DNA from 2 places in the Streptomyces sp. ALB3 genome. Region 1 is predicted to be linked to the other one. Evidence: predicted binding sites of a transcription regulator. Region 1 holds the regulator's gene; the other holds the start of a gene.
The links. Region 1 encodes HrcA, which represses chaperone genes, less so after heat shock. Its sites were predicted from a motif close to TTNGCACTCNGNNNNNCNGAGTGCNAA; they were not measured.
Positions count from the first base shown of each region.

Region 2: the regulator HrcA is predicted to act here: its motif matches at 1,888-1,914, upstream of groL (chaperonin GroEL).

Region 1 covers NZ_JBISCE010000040.1:67,882-73,633, reverse strand. The annotation lists gene hemW (radical SAM family heme chaperone HemW) at 1-910, shown strand, start outside; gene ACHFIV_RS26090 (DUF3097 domain-containing protein) at 983-1,801, opposite strand; gene ACHFIV_RS26085 (MBL fold metallo-hydrolase) at 1,827-2,549, opposite strand; gene hrcA (heat-inducible transcriptional repressor HrcA) at 2,714-3,730, shown strand; gene dnaJ (molecular chaperone DnaJ) at 3,731-4,870, shown strand; gene ACHFIV_RS26070 (nitronate monooxygenase) at 4,992-5,752, shown strand, end outside.
Region 2 covers NZ_JBISCE010000001.1:154,091-159,842, reverse strand. The annotation lists gene groL (chaperonin GroEL) at 103-1,725, opposite strand; gene ACHFIV_RS00850 (cold-shock protein) at 2,097-2,303, opposite strand; gene ACHFIV_RS00845 (hypothetical protein) at 2,655-2,813, shown strand; gene ACHFIV_RS00840 (MoaD/ThiS family protein) at 2,881-3,156, opposite strand; gene thrC (threonine synthase) at 3,185-4,483, opposite strand; SAM riboswitch class I at 4,502-4,629, opposite strand; gene ACHFIV_RS00830 (glucosyl-3-phosphoglycerate synthase) at 4,783-5,733, shown strand.

The DNA.
Region 1 (5,752 bases):
CCTCGTCCGGATGCTCGCGGCGATCCGTGAGGAGTTCGGGCTGGCGGAGGACGCCGAGATCTCCACGGAGGCCAATCCGGAATCCGTCGGACCGGCGTATCTGGCGGCCCTGCGGGAAGGCGGCTTCAACCGTGTCTCCTTCGGCATGCAGAGCGCGCGGCAGCACGTCCTGAAGGTCCTGGACCGCACCCACACCCCCGGCAGGCCCGAGGCCTGCGTCGCCGAGGCCCGCGCGGCCGGTTTCGAGCACGTCAACCTCGACCTGATCTACGGGACCCCCGGCGAGTCCGACGACGACTGGCGGGCCTCCCTGGACGCGGCGATCGGCGCGGGCCCCGACCACGTGTCCGCCTACGCGCTGATCGTGGAGGAGGGGACCCGGCTCGCCCGGCGTATCCGCAGGGGCGAGGTCCCCATGACCGACGACGACGTGCACGCCGACCGCTATCTGATCGCGGACGAGGCGATGGCGGCGGCGGGCTTCTCCTGGTACGAGGTGTCGAACTGGTCCCGCACCCCCGAGGGCCGCTGCCTGCACAACGAGCTGTACTGGCGCGGGGCCGACTGGTGGGGCGCCGGGCCGGGTGCCCACAGCCACGTCGGCGGGGTGCGCTGGTGGAACGTCAAGCACCCCGGGGCCTACGCGCAGGCGCTCGCCGAGGGCCGCTCGCCCGGGGCGGGCCGTGAGGTGCTGGGCGAAGAGGACCGGCGGGTCGAGCGCATCCTGCTGGAGCTGCGCCTCGTGGAGGGCTGTCCGCTGTCCCTGCTCGCCCCCGCCGGCCTCGCGGCGGCCGGCCGCGCGGTGGGTGACGGGCTCCTGGAGCCCGGCCCGTACGGTGAGGGCCGGGCGGTCCTCACCCTGCGGGGCCGGCTGCTGGCCGACGCGGTGGTACGCGACCTGGTGGACTGAGGGCCTGCCCGCACACGCGGGCGCCGCACTCCCACGCCCACTCCGCCGGATCCCCTTCGAGGGGCCGGGGCATCAGGAGGGGAGGGTGACGAAGTCGATCAGTTCCTCCACCCGGCCCAGCAGCTGCGGCTCCAGGTCCTTGTACGAGCCGACCCTGGACAGGATGTGCTGCCAGGCGGCGCCCGTGTTCTCCGGCCAGCCCAGCGCACGGCAGACGCCCGTCTTCCAGTCCTGGCCGCGCGGTACCGCCGGCCATCCGGGAATGCCCACGGAGGACGGCTTCACGGCCTCCCAGACGTCGATGTACGGGTGTCCCACCACCAGCACGTGCGCGTCGGTGACCTGGGCGGCGATCCGGGACTCCTTCGAACCGGGCACCAGGTGGTCGACCAGGACACCGAGCCGGGCGTCCGGGCCCGGCGCGAACTCCCGCACGATCGCCGGAAGGTCGTCGACGCCCTCCAGGTACTCCACCACCACGCCCTCGATGCGGAGGTCGTCACCCCAGACCCGCTCGACGAGCTCGGCGTCGTGCCGCCCCTCCACGTAGATCCGGCCCGCGCGCGCCACCCGTGCCCGCGCACCGGGGACCGCCACCGAGCCCGAGGCCGTACGGGAAGGCCGGGCGGGTCCGCCGGCCGACGGGCGCACAAGGGTGACCACCCTGCCCTCCAGCAGGAAGCCGCGCGGTTCCATCGGGAAGACCCGGTGCTTGCCGAAGCGGTCCTCCAGTGTGACCGTCGGCCCCTGGGCGGTCTTCTCGCACCGGACCACCGCCCCGCAGAAGCCGGTGACGGCCTCCTCGACGACCAGATCGGGCTCGGCGGGGACCTCGGGGGCGGGGGCGGACTTCTTCCACGGCAGAGTCAGATCCGGCTGGTAGCTGCGCATGGCACGACGATAAACGGGCGCCTGTTCACGACACGCCGAAGCGAGCCGCCAGCTGATCGCGCTGCGCCCGCACGAACGCCGCGTCCACCACCGCCCCGTGCCCCGGGACGTACAGCGCGTCCTCGCCGCCCAGCTCCAGCAGCCGGTCCAGCGCCGCCGGCCAGCGCGAGGGGACGGCGTCCCGCCCCGCCTGCGGTTCGCCGGACTCCTCGACCAGATCGCCGCAGAGCACCACGACGGGGGAGCCCGGCACCAGCACGGCGAGGTCGTGGCCGCTGTGACCGGGGCCCACGTTGGCCAGCAGCACCTGGAACCCGCCGCCGAGGTCGAGCGTCCACTCGCCGCTCACCTGATGCCGCGGAGCCACCAGCACGTCGGTGGCCGCAGTGGCGTCCGCCTCGCTCATGCCGTGCCGCAACGCGTCCGCGCGCAGCTCCTCGGCGCCCCGGCCCAGCAGCTCCGCCGTGCCGACCGCCCCGTAGACCTCCGCCCCGGAGAACGCGGCCGTGCCCAGGACATGGTCGAAGTGCGGATGGCTCAGTGCGATATGCGTCACCCTCCGGCCCAGCAGTGCCTCGGCCTGGGTCCGCAGCCCGGCGCCCTCCCGGAGCGACGAACCGGTGTCGTAGAGCAGCACACCGTCGGTACCCGCCACCAGCGCGGCGGTCGCGTCCCAGACGGGAAGGCGTCGCCGCCCCGAACCGTTGCCCAACCGCTCCCAGCCGAACTCTTCCCAAGAGGCGTCCATACGACGACGCTATCGGCAACGACCTGCGCAGTCCCGGGAGGGCGTGGCCGGTCGCCCTTGCCCCTGCCCCACCTCGCCCCCGTACACTGACCGGGGGGATGCTGGCACTCGAACGCACAGAGTGCCAGTCGGAAACCGAAGAACCACAGCTGGAGGTGTGCGCGGTGCTCAGCGAACGCAGACTCGAAGTGCTGCGTGCCATCGTCCAGGACTACGTCGGCACCGAGGAGCCCGTCGGCTCCAAGGCGCTCACGGAGCGGCACAGCCTCGGGGTCTCCCCGGCCACCGTGCGCAACGACATGGCGGTGCTGGAGGACGAGGGCTTCATCGCCCAGCCGCACACGAGTGCGGGACGCATTCCGACGGACAAGGGCTACCGTCTCTTCGTCGACAGACTCGCGGGCGTCAAGCCCCTGTCGTCGCCGGAGCGCCGGGCCATCCAGAACTTCCTCGACGGCGCGGTCGACCTCGACGACGTCGTGGGCCGCACGGTCCGGCTGCTCGCGCAGCTGACCAGGCAGGTGGCCGTCGTCCAGTACCCCTCGCTGACCCGGTCGACGGTCCGGCACGTGGAGCTGCTGTCGCTGGCTCCGGCCCGGCTGATGCTCGTCCTGATCACGGACACGGGCCGGGTCGAACAGCGTATGATCGACTGTCCTGCACCGTTCGGTGACTCGTCACTGGCCGATCTGCGGGCCCGGCTCAACAGCCGGGTCGTCGGGCGGCGCTTCGCGGACGTCCCGCAGCTGGTGCAGGACCTGCCGGAGTCCTTCGAGACCGAGGACCGGGGAACCGTATCGACGGTGCTCTCCGTCCTCCTCGAGACACTGGTCGAAGAGACGGAGGAGCGGCTGATCATCGGCGGCACCTCCAACCTCACCCGTTTCGGGCACGACTTCCCTGTGATGATCCGGCCGGTGCTGGAGGCATTGGAGGAGCAGGTCGTGCTGCTGAAGCTGCTCGGTGAGGCAACGGATTCGGGCATGACCGTACGGATCGGGCACGAGAACGCCCATGAGGGCCTCAACGCCACGTCCGTCGTCGCGGTCGGCTACGGTTCGGGCGACGAGGCAGTCGCCAAACTCGGCGTGGTCGGACCGACCCGCATGGACTACCCCGGAACGATGGGAGCGGTACGCGCAGTGGCACGTTACGTCGGACAGATCCTGGCGGAGTCGTAAGTGGCCACGGACTACTACGCCGTACTCGGCGTGCGCCGCGACGCATCTCAGGACGAGATCAAGAAGGCATTCCGTCGGCTCGCACGCGAGCTGCACCCGGATGTCAACCCGGATCCGAAGACCCAGGAGCGGTTCAAGGAGATCAACGCCGCCTACGAGGTGCTCTCGGACCCGCAGAAGAAGCAGGTCTACGACCTCGGCGGTGACCCGCTGTCCCAGTCGGGCGGCGGCGGTGGCGCGGGAGGGTTCGGAGCCGGCGGCTTCGGCAACTTCAGCGACATCATGGACGCGTTCTTCGGCAACGCGGCCCAGCGGGGGCCCCGTTCGCGGACCCGGCGCGGCCAGGACGCCATGATCCGGCTGGAGATCGACCTCAACGAGGCCGCCTTCGGTACGACCAAGGACATCCAGGTCGACACGGCGGTCGTCTGCACGACCTGCAGTGGCGAGGGCGCCGCCCCCGGCACCTCCGCGCAGACCTGTGACATGTGCCGCGGCCGCGGTGAGGTCTCCCAGGTCACCAGGTCCTTCCTGGGCCAGGTCATGACCTCGCGGCCCTGTCCGCAGTGCCAGGGCTTCGGCACGGTCGTACCGACCCCGTGCCCCGAGTGCGCCGGTGACGGCCGCATCCGCTCGCGGCGCACCCTCACCGTGAAGATCCCCGCCGGTGTCGACAACGGCACCCGGATCCAGCTGGCGGGCGAGGGCGAGGTCGGCCCCGGCGGCGGTCCCGCCGGCGATCTGTACGTCGAGATCCACGAGCTCTCCCACGCCGTGTTCCAGCGGCGCGGCGACGATCTGCACTGCACGGTCACCATCCCGATGACCGCCGCGGCGCTCGGCACCCAGGTGCCGCTGGAGACGCTCGACGGTCTGGAGGAGATCGACATCAGGCCGGGCACCCAGTCCGGCCAGTCGGTCCCGCTGCACGGGCGCGGCATCACGCACCTGCGCGGCGGCGGGCGCGGCGACCTGATCGTGCACGTCGAGGTGATGACCCCGACGAAGATGGACCCCGAGCAGGAGCGCCTCCTGCGGGAGCTGTCGAAGCTGCGCGGCGAGGAGCGGCCCACCGGCCAGTTCCAGCCGGGCCAGCAGGGACTCTTCTCCCGCCTGAAGGACGCCTTCAACGGCCGCTGATCCCCGTCGCCGCACCGCCCGCCGGTTCCTCACCGGCGGGCGGTGCCGTGCGTGTGGCGGCCGGTCCGCCGTCCGAAAGGGCTGATTCGGCACGATCCGCCGGACGTGGCACGATGCGGTCATGTCCTTGGCGCTGACGGATCTCTTCCGGTACCCGGTCGTGCAGGCCCCCATGGCGGGCGGCGTGTCACGCCCGGAGCTGGTCGCCGCCGTCGCCGAGGCCGGAGGACTCGGCCTCCTCGCCGCCGGCTACAAGACGGCGGACGGGATGTACAACGAGGTCAAGCAGCTCCGCAGGCTGACCGGCCGGCCCTTCGGCGTCAACCTCTTCATGCCGCATCCGCCGGTCGCCGACCCCAGCGCGGTCGATCTCTACCGCGACCAGCTCGCCGGTGAGGCCTCCTGGTACGAGACGCCCCTGGGAGACCCGGACTCCAGCGGCGACGACGGCTACGAGGCCAAGGTCGCGATCCTGCTGGAGGACCCCGTACCGCTGGTCTCCTTCACCTTCGGCTGTCCCACCCGCGAGGTGCTCGACGCGTTCGCCGCCGCCGGCACGCTCACCGTCGTCACGGTCACCTCGCCCCAGGAGGCCCGGAACGCCCAGTGGGCGGGCGCCGCCGCCCTCTGCGTCCAGGGCGGCGAGGCGGGCGGCCACCAGTCCACCCACCGCGACGACCCACAGGGCGGCCTCACCGGCACCGGACTGCTCACACTGATCGCCGAAGTCCGCGAGTCCTCGTCCCTGCCGGTCGTCGCGGCCGGAGGCCTGATGCGGGGCTCGCAGATCACGGCCGTCCTGGCGGCCGGGGCCGACGCGGCGCAGCTCGGTACGGCGTTCCTGCCGTGCCCCGAGTCGGGAGCCCACCCGCTGCACAAGCA
Region 2 (5,752 bases), on a different contig from region 1:
GGGGCCGGCACGCACGGGAACGACGCCGGCCCCCGGGAACGAGTCCCGGGGGCCGGCGTCGTACAGGTACTGCGGGTACCGCTGGAGCTGCTGATCCGAGGATCAGAAGTCCATGTCACCGCCCGGCATGCCGCCCGGAGCGGCCGCGGAGGCCTTCTCCGGCTTGTCGGCGATGACGGCCTCGGTGGTCAGGAAGAGCGCGGCGATGGACGCGGCGTTCTGCAGGGCGGAGCGCGTGACCTTCGCCGGGTCGATGATGCCCTCGGCGATCATGTCGACGTACTCGCCGGTCGCGGCGTTCAGGCCGTGACCGATCGGCAGGTTGCGCACCTTCTCGACGATGACGCCACCCTCGAGACCACCGTTGACGGCGATCTGCTTGAGCGGGGCCTCCAGCGCGAGCTTCACGGCGTTGGCGCCCGTGGCCTCGTCACCGGTCAGGTCGAGCTTCTCGAAGACGGCCGAGGCCTGGAGCAGGGCCACGCCACCACCGGCGACGATGCCCTCCTCGACGGCGGCCTTGGCGTTGCGCACCGCGTCCTCGATGCGGTGCTTGCGCTCCTTGAGCTCCACCTCGGTGGCGGCGCCGGCCTTGATGACGGCCACGCCGCCGGCCAGCTTCGCGAGGCGCTCCTGGAGCTTCTCGCGGTCGTAGTCCGAGTCGGAGTTCTCGATCTCGGCACGGATCTGCTTGACGCGACCCTGAACCTGGTCGCTTTCACCGCCACCGTCGACGATCGTCGTCTCGTCCTTGGTGATGACGACCTTGCGGGCGGTGCCGAGCAGGTCCAGGCCGGCGTTCTCCAGCTTGAGACCGACCTCCTCGGAGATGACGGTGCCACCGGTGAGGATGGCGATGTCGCCGAGCATGGCCTTGCGGCGGTCACCGAAGCCCGGAGCCTTGACGGCGACGGACTTGAAGGTGCCACGGATCTTGTTGACGACCAGGGTCGACAGGGCCTCGCCCTCGACGTCCTCCGCGATGATCAGCAGGGGCTTGCCCGACTGCATGACCTTCTCGAGCAGCGGAAGGAGGTCCTTCACGTTGCTGATCTTGGAGTTGACGATCAGGATGTACGGGTCGTCGAACGACGTCTCCATACGCTCCATGTCGGTGGCGAAGTACGCCGAGATGTAGCCCTTGTCGAAGCGCATACCCTCGGTGAGTTCCAGCTCCAGACCGAAGGTCTGGGACTCCTCGACGGTGATGACGCCTTCCTTGCCGACCTTGTCCATCGCCTCGGCGATCTTGGCGCCGATCTCGGTGTCGGCAGCGGAGATGGAGGCCGTCGAAGCGATCTGCTCCTTGGTCTCCACGTCCTTCGCCTGCTCCAGCAGAGCGGCGGAGACGGCCTCGACGGCCTTCTCGATGCCACGCTTCAGAGCCATCGGGTTGGCACCGGCGGCGACGTTGCGCAGGCCCTCGCGGACGAGCGCCTGAGCGAGAACGGTGGCGGTGGTCGTACCGTCGCCGGCGACGTCGTCCGTCTTCTTGGCGACCTCCTTGACCAGCTCCGCACCGATCTTCTCGTACGGGTCCTCGAGCTCGATCTCCTTGGCGATGGAAACACCATCGTTGGTGATCGTGGGCGCGCCCCACTTCTTCTCGAGGACGACGTTACGGCCCTTGGGGCCGAGGGTGACCTTGACGGCGTCGGCGAGCTGGTTCATCCCGCGCTCGAGACCGCGCCGTGCCTCCTCGTCGAACGCGATGATCTTGGCCATGTGAAGTGGTCCTCCCGGACAGGGGTGGATTTCTCCGGACCGAGTGGCGCCCGCGACGGACGGCCAGCGTGCTCAGTGGTTCCTTGCCCCACTGGGCCTGCGGGCCTCACCGGCCCGGTCCAAGTTCTGTCACTCTCACCTGGAGAGTGCTAACGCCAATGATTAGCACTCGACCCCTGAGAGTGCAAGCGCCTCCGGGGAAGGCTCGCCGGGTGCGACGGCCGGGCGACCGGCGGGCGCGGCCCCCACCGCCGGGTCCCGGAAGGCCTTCCGGGCGTCCGGCGCGGGCGGCGACGCACGTGAGGCCCGTACCCCGGCGGGGGTACGGGCCTCACGTGCGTGAGTAGTGTCGTTGGCCGACCGCGCCGAGCTCAGCCGACGGCGAGCTTGACCATGTCCGCCTGCGGCCCCTTCTGGCCCTGCGAGATCTCGAACTCAACTCGCTGACCCTCTTCGAGGGTGCGGTACCCGTCCATCTGGATCGCGCTGTAGTGGACGAAAACATCCGCACCACCGTCGACCGCGATGAAGCCGTACCCCTTCTCCGCGTTGAACCACTTGACGGTGCCCTGAGCCATGCCTAACTCCCCTATTACTGGCCCTTGCACGAGACCGCACTTCGCGGGCCCGGGTCAGAACTCACCCTCCGACAGGAGAGGGTGGCGTGCGCCGGAACGCGTCGACCGCGGCCGAATGTATCTGCCCAACTGCCCTCTGCAACAGGTCAATCGGACGAGAATTCTGGGCACACGTGACCGCACGCATAGGCTGGATTCATAGGATTCCAGGGCAAGTCGGGCCTGACAAAGGCCACTTATGCCTCAAGGAGTTCACGTACTTTGGCTGCTTCTTGTCGCGGCCGGGCGCATTCTCATATGCGGGCGGTGCGGGCAGCTGCGGGGACTTCCCCAACTCTACCGTGCTCAACCATGCAGAATGACCCCCTCCGTTTCTCGCTCGCGGAGGGGGTCATCCTGTGCACGCCCTGGTGGATCGGCGTGCGGCGTCAGCTGCGGTGCGCCGCACGGCGGAGGGACGCCCGCGTACCGGACATCCGGGCGTTCCGACAGCACGGCGAGGTGCCGTGACTGTCGTCGTGCGCCCGCCCGGGATGACGGGACAGTCCTCGCGTCCGGGCAGCCGGCCCGTGTCCGGTCAGCCTCCGGCGACGGCCGGGATGATCGAGACGCCCGCGCCGTCCGGGGTCACCGCGTCCAGACCGCCCTCGAAGCGCACGTCGTCGTCGTTGACGTACACGTTGACGAAGCGGCGCAGCTTGCCCTGGTCGTCCAGGACGCGGGCACCGATGCCCGGGTGGTTCTGCTCCAGAGACGCGATGACCTCGGAGAGGGTCGCACCCTCGGCCGGGACCTCGGCCTGACCGCCCGTGTAGGTGCGGAGGATGGTGGGGATACGGACCTTGACGCTCATGTGGGTGCCTTCCTTCGGTCTCGGGTGGTCAGTTGGCGGCGGCGAGGCCCGCGTCGCGGAACGCGTCCAGGCTGGGCCGGATCGTCGCCGACAGGCCGGTCGTGGGAGCGACCGCGTCGAGCGTCTTGAGCCCGTCGCCGGTGTTCAGGACGACGGTGGTCAGGGTCGGGTCGAGCAGCCCGGCGTCGATCAGCTTCTTCGTCACACCGACCGTCACCCCGCCCGCGGTCTCGGCGAAGATGCCCTCGGTGCGGGCCAGCAGCTTGATCGCGTCGACGACCTGCTCGTCGTTGACGTCCTCCACGGCACCACCGGTGCGGCGGGCGATGTCCAGGACGTACGGGCCGTCGGCCGGGTTGCCGATCGCCAGGGACTTGGCGATGGTGTTCGGCTTCTGCGGACGCACGACGTCGTGACCGGCCTTGAAGGCGGTGGAGACCGGCGAGCACCCCTCGGCCTGGGCGCCGAAGATCTTGTACGGCTTGTCCTCGACGAGCCCGAGCTTGATCAGCTCCTGCAGGCCCTTGTCGATCTTCGTGAGCTGCGATCCGGACGCGATCGGGATGACCAGCTGGTCGGGCAGCCGCCAGCCCAGCTGCTCGCAGATCTCGTAGGCCAGGGTCTTGGAGCCCTCGCCGTAGTACGGCCGCAGGTTGACGTTGACGAAGCCCCAGCCCTCGCCGAGCGGGTCACCGATGAGCTCCGAGCAGAAGCGGTTGACGTCGTCGTAGTTGCCCTCGATGCCGACCAGTTCGCCGCCGTAGACCGCGGCCATGACGACCTTGCCCTGCTCCAGGTCGTGCGGGATGAACACGCAGGAACGGAAGCCGGCGCGGGCCGCGGCGGCGCCCACCGCACCGGCGAGGTTGCCGGTGGAGGAGCAGGAGAGGGTGGTGAACCCGAACGCGCGGGCCGCCTCGACGGCGATGGCGACGACGCGGTCCTTGAAGGAGTGCGTCGGGTTGCCGGAGTCGTCCTTGACGTACAGGCCGCCGGTCACGCCCAGCTCGCGGGCGAGGTTGTCCGCCTTGACCAGCTTCGTGAAACCGGGGTTGATGTTGGGCTTGTCCGCGACATCCGAGGGGACGGGCAGCAGCGGCGCGTATCGCCAGATGTTGTCGGGGCCTTCGGCGATGCGCTTCTTCAGCTCTTCGGGTGAGCCGCTCGGCAGGTCGTAGGCCACTTCGAGCGGCCCGAAACAGGACGCACAGGCGAAAATGGGGCCGAGCTCGAAACGCTCGCCGCATTCGCGGCAGGAAAGCGCCGCGGCGGGACCGAGGTCCACGGCGGAAGAATTGGTGTTCGCTGCAACTGTCTGCACGGCCATGATGGCGGAGGCCCTTTCTCCTCATCTTCCTTGAGACGTATTTCGCCGCAAGACGGAATTGGCACCTTCCCCACCGTGACCTCGCGGTCGGCAGGAGGGTTGCCGGGACTTCAACGGGCCGTTCCCTCAGTCCCTCTGGATGAGCGCTATGGCACCGGACCAGGGATCCGGGCGTTTATCCGCAGGCGGACCCCGAGATGCGAGAGTCGTCCGCGTTGTTCAAGACTGTAACCGAAGCACCTGACGGTCGAGACAGTCGTCCGAACCGCGAGATGGATCACATACAGGGAGTACCGACCGTGCTGGAAGAGGTGGAATGCTGGCTGACCAGGCGTTCCTGGTCAGCTGCCGACCGCTCGCTCGACCGGCTCACGGCCGCTCGGGCCAGGGATCCGCACCGCTCACGCGTGAGCGTCGTCCTGCCCGCGCTGAACGAGGAGGCCACGGTCGGCGCGATCGTCGCGGAGATCCGTCGCGAGCTGATGGAGAAGGTCCCGCTCGTCGACGAGCTGGTGGTGATCGACTCGGGTTCGACCGACGGCACCGCCGGGGAGGCGCGGCGGGCAGGCGCCCGGGTCGTGCACCGGGACGCGATCCTCCCCAGGATCCCCACCGTGCCGGGCAAGGGCGAGGTCCTGTGGCGCTCGCTGCTCGTGACCAGCGGGGACATCGTCTGCTTCGTCGACGCGGACCTCAGGGAGTTCTCGGCGGACTTCGTCTCCGGGATCGTCGGACCGCTGCTGACCGACCCCTCGGTGCAGTTCGTGAAGGCCATGTACGACCGGCCGCTCGGCGAAGCGGCAGGCCAGGGCGGCCGGGTGACCGAGCTGGTGGCGCGCCCGCTGCTCAACCTCCACTGGCCGCTCCTGGCCGGCTTCGTCCAGCCGCTGGGCGGCGAGTACGCGGTCCGGCGCTCCCTGCTGGAGCAGCTCCCCTTCCCCGTCGGTTACGGCGTGGAGCTCGGCCTGCTCGTCGACGCGCTGCACACGGTCGGCCTGGACGCCCTGGCGCAGGTCGACGTGGGCGTACGCAAACACCGCCACCAGGACGGCCAGGCCCTCGGCCGGATGGCGGCCACGATCTACCGCACCGCGCAGCTGAGGCTCTCCCGGGGGCCGCTCGTGAGGCCCGAGATCACCCAGTTCGAGCGGGGTGACGGCGGCTTCGTCCCGCTCACCCACGCGGTGGACACCGACGAGAGGCCGCCGATGCGGGACATCGAGGAGTACGCCTCCCGCAGAGCGGCGTGACGGCTCCTCGTGCGGGGCT